Regions from separate parts of the Priestia sp. 179-F W1.4 NHS genome, predicted to be linked through region 2. Evidence: riboswitches for the same ligand, from Rfam matches in the RefSeq annotation. Region 2 holds a riboswitch; the other holds the start of a gene.
What was found. Region 2 has a riboswitch for glycine ahead of gcvT (glycine cleavage system aminomethyltransferase GcvT). Riboswitches for the same ligand answer to the same signal wherever they lie in the genome.
Positions count from the first base shown of each region.

Region 1: it holds a riboswitch for glycine, as region 2 does, so the genes downstream of both, ACH0CI_RS23560 (amino acid permease) here and gcvT (glycine cleavage system aminomethyltransferase GcvT) in region 2, are expected to answer to the same signal.

Region 1 is NZ_JBIQFF010000007.1:134,998-137,405, forward strand. It holds gene ACH0CI_RS23555 (FAD-binding oxidoreductase) at 1-660, shown strand, start outside; glycine riboswitch at 860-940, shown strand; gene ACH0CI_RS23560 (amino acid permease) at 1,100-2,408, shown strand, end outside.
Region 2 is NZ_JBIQFF010000001.1:405,083-407,490, reverse strand. It holds gene gcvPA (aminomethyl-transferring glycine dehydrogenase subunit GcvPA) at 1-198, opposite strand, end outside; gene gcvT (glycine cleavage system aminomethyltransferase GcvT) at 219-1,319, opposite strand; glycine riboswitch at 1,532-1,624, opposite strand; gene ACH0CI_RS02075 (DEAD/DEAH box helicase) at 1,805-2,408, shown strand, end outside.

The sequences.
Region 1 (2,408 bases), on a different contig from region 2:
CAAAGCTGGCTGCCTGAATTGGACAAACGTATGACGCTAGTTGCCAGTTTTTATAATGCAGAAGGGGAAGGATTGGGCATATTTGCGAACGGCTTCTTTTACGGATCTCCAGAAAGAGCTCGAAAGATCTTGCAGCCTTTTGCAGAGGTGGAGGGGTTCCGAGTCGAGCTAGAGTCATTATCTTTTCTTGAAGCGGTACAAAAGATAGAAGCAACCTATCCTCCGTCTGAAAAATTTAAGTCAACGGGAAGATTTGTGCAAAGAAGTTATTCAGTTGGCGAGCTTGAAAATCTTGCAGATCTCATACAGCGTCCAGCAGAAGGGTCCGTTTACGCCGCGATTTCTTTTTATGCACTAGGAGGAGAAATTCGCAGTGTTGGTAACAGAGAAACGGCCTTCTTTTACAGAAACGCTAGATATATTCTGGGCTTTCAATCTGTATGGACAGACGATGCGTTTGCACGAGCAAACAGAGAGTGGCTGTATAAGCGATTTCAATATATTAAACGTATTACGAAAGGCTCCTATGTGAATTTCCCTATCAGCAACCTTAGAAACTACGAGTATGAGTATTTTGGAGACAACGCAGAGCGGTTAGAAAGAGTAAATAAAAAGTACGATCCATTTAACGTATTTAGGTTTCCGCAGGGACTCAGGTAGCATGTAGAAAAGGATACTAAGTTGACGATTGAACCTGTTTCATTACCTTCTTTCGAAGAAGGTAAATAAATGAAAGTCATCTTTCTTGTTGACAAAGCATCCAACTGGTATTAGAATAAACAACTATTCGACAGTCATTATCTTGATCGGAAAATTTAATACGTAGAAAGCTATGATTGCTATGGATCACACTATAGCAGGAGCAGCTTCTGGAGAGATCGCGATAGTTTCGCGACGCCGAAGGGTTCACAATCTCAGGCAAAAGGACAGAAGAGTACCGGATATTTATTTGGCATGTTACTAATTGGTAGCATGTACCATAATATTTGTTATTCTTATGACCATGAGATTGGAGCGCATCCAATCTCTTTTTTTATTGGACTTTATTTTGTAGTCCGCACGATCGCATCAAAGGTTTTATTGTTAGGAGGAGTTAGAGTTGGAACAACGAGAATTAAAGAGGGATTTATCCAATCGTCATGTTCAGCTAATCGCGATTGGAGGAACCATTGGGACGGGATTATTTTTAGGTTCTGGTAAAGCCATACAGCTTGCAGGTCCCTCTATCATCTTTGCTTATTTAATTGTGGGTATTGCGCTTTTCTTTGTGATGAGAGCGCTAGGAGAACTACTGCTGTCTAAAGCAGGTTATCAATCGTTAACAGATATTGCTGAAGAGTATCTTGGACCATGGGCTTCATTTGTCACAGGGTGGACGTACTGGTTTTGCTGGATCATGACAGCTATGGCTGATGTGATTGCCGTTGGCGTATATGTGAAATATTGGTTCAATATTCCTCAGTGGATTCCTGCACTTATTTGTGTAATCATTTTATTAGGACTTAACTTATTAACCGTAAAATTATTTGGAGAATTAGAGTTTTGGTTTGCTTTAATAAAGGTTATTACGATTCTTGCGTTAATTGTTATTGGCGTTATTTTACTGGTAATCGGATTTAAAACAGATGCAGGATCCGTTACGGTTCAAAATCTTTGGAATCATGGAGGACTGTTTCCAAACGGTGTTTCAGGTTTCTTACTTTCATTCCAAATGGTTATTTTCGCATACGTCGGGGTTGAATTGGTAGGGGTATCGGCAGCGGAAACATCAAATCCCCAAAAAAATATTCCATCGGCGATTAATAAAATTCCGCTGCGAATCTTATTTTTCTATGTTGGAGCGCTTATCGTCCTTTTATTTATTAACCCGTGGATGGAATTGAATGCAGCAGAAAGCCCATTTGTTAAAACCTTTAGTTTAGTCGGAATTCCGCTTGCTGCTGGAATTATTAATTTTGTTGTATTAACTTCAGCCGCTTCTGCTTGTAATAGCGGAATGTTTTCAACAAGCCGTATCTTATATAACTTAAGTAAAAATGATCAAGGGCCATCTACGTTTGCAAAACTGAACAAAAACCACGTACCAAGCAACGGATTGTTTGTATCTACGCTGGTTATCTCGGCGGGAGCTTTGTTAAGCAAACTGATACCAGATCAAGCTTTTGGCATCGTAACAACCATCAGCGCTATTTGTTTCATTTGGGTGTGGAGTATCATTTTGATTTGCCATCTAAGATATAAAAAAACACGTCCGCAGCTGCATGCAGCATCAACATTCAAAGCACCGTTAACACCATTTATAAACTATGTTGTGCTAGCGTTGTTTGCAGTGATTCTTATTATTATGCTGTTTTCTGATGCGACGCGCCCAGCCTTATTGTTGACACCCGTTTGGTTTATTCTCTTAT
Region 2 (2,408 bases):
ATGAGCATTTTTTGCAGCCATATTATTTAATTCTTTTAACAGCTGAGGCTCTGAAGCCGCTTTTTTAATATTGTATTCTCCTTGAAAACGAACGCGCTGCGGAATATCTGAAAATAAATCATCAACAGATGAAACACCAATTGCTGCTAACATTTGCTGCTGATCTTGTTCTGTCATTGGTAAATAGCGATGTAACATGTTAAATTCCTCCCCAAAGCTTACTTTGAACGTTTATAAAAAGGTGTTGAAACCACTTTTGCTTTTAAGCGTTTTTTCCGAACCTGCACTTCCACTTCTTGACCAAGCTCTGTATACTCTGCTGATAATAGCGCTAAACCGATGTTTTTCTTTAATGTCGGTGACTGTGTACCTGTTGTCACAAATCCAATTTGTTCTTCATCTGCAAATACTTCGTAACCGTGTCTTGGTATACCTTTATCAATCATTTCAATTCCTACCAGCTTACGAGGTGCCCCGCTTTCACGCTGTTCTTTTAACACTTCTTTTCCAATAAAGCTGTCTTTGTTCGTCTTTACTGCAAATCCAATTCGAGCTTCAATGGGCGTAATATCTTTTGAAAGCTCTTGGCCATATAAAGCCAAAGTAGCTTCAAAACGAAGCGTATCGCGAGCTCCTAGTCCGCAAGGCAACACACCGTCCTCACTTCCTGCTTCTAAAATAGCCGTCCACAAGTGAGAGGCGTCAGCTGAAGAACAATAAATTTCAAAACCATCTTCTCCGGTATATCCAGTACGTGAAACGAGAGCATTTACATTCGCTACTTCTACATCATCAGCAAATGTAAATGGCTTTAATGAAGCTAAATTTTCATTCGTTAACGTTTGTAAAACTTTTTCTGCTAAAGGACCTTGTAATGCTAGCTGCGCAGTTTCATCAGATTGATTAACGAGCGTTACATCTCCTTGCTTGTGAGACACAAGCCACTCATAGTCTTTTTGAATATTAGCAGCGTTTACGACCAGCAAATACTCTTGATCTGCTTTTTTATAAATCAGCAAATCATCTACCGTGCCTCCGTCTTCATAACACATAGCCGTATACTGCGCTTTTCCATCTACAAGGGTAGAAACGTCATTTGTCATCGTATGCTGAAGAAAAGCTAAGCTATCAGCTCCTGTCACAAGAATTTCTCCCATATGAGAGACATCAAAAAGACCTGCCTTTGTACGTACAGCTTCATGCTCTTCTTTAATAGAAGAAAATTGAACGGGAAGAGCCCATCCTCCAAAATCAATTGTTTTGGCACCATATTTTTGATAGGTATCATAAAGCGGCGTTTTGTGTAATTCTGTTGTCATATTTATGTCCTCCTCTTTTTCACGTGAAACTTTTCATAACGGGGAGTTTTCAAATAGTGTGGGGATCACTATGTATCCAAACAAAAAAGGACAGAAAACCCCCTACTGTATTTAGTAGGAAGTCTCTGTCCTTTTCACCTGAAAGTTTACCTATAAACGAATAGGTTTGCCTCGTGGGTGGTCTATAAACGCATAGACACTCTCCAGAGCTGCGTCAAACAAGAGTCTTTTTGCCTGAGAGATTCACAATTTTATTGCTTGCTCCTTCGGCGCTACATTCAAGTAGTCTCTCCCCGTGTCGTCATTCGCTTCTATAAAGTTGGTAAAGTTGGGCATACTACTGAAAGATGTATCTATCTTTATTCACACAATCATTTGTAAAGTGCTAATCTATTTTCTTTTTCAAATTTTCTAAATATATTTTTATCCTACCTGATTCTTATCATTTGTTCAATAAAAATTTTTTACAAAGGAGCATTTTTATCATGAAAGTGAAATTAAACATCGATGAAACATGGGAAGCAGCCTTCTCAACTAAATTGGAGCAAGACGGCCCTTGGTCTGCATGGGATTTGTATAAACTTGCCTATGAAATAGAAGACCAAACGCTTATCTCAGAATTTGAAGGGCTACAAAGCCCAAAACATCTAGCCGATTTAACGCCGCTTCCTCATCAGCTCGAAGTAGCCAAACAAGTAGTCGAAACAATGAATGGGAAAGCCATTTTAGCAGATGAAGTAGGACTAGGGAAAACGATTGAAGCAGGGTTAATTTTGAAGGAATATATGATTCGCGGGCTTGTTAAAAAAGTTCTCATTTTAGTTCCAGCTTCGCTTGTTTCACAGTGGGCTATGGAATTGAATCAAAAATTTTATATTCCCGCGGTCCCTCAAAGAAAATCATATGTGTGGGATCAGTGTGACATCGTTGTGTCTTCAATTGATACAGCAAAACGTTCTCCTCATCGAGAAATTGTGCTAGAACAAGACTACGACCTCATCATCATTGATGAAGCTCATAAACTTAAAAACAACAAAACAAAAAACTATGAATTTGTTCAAAGCCTGAAAAAGAAATTTTGTCTGTTGC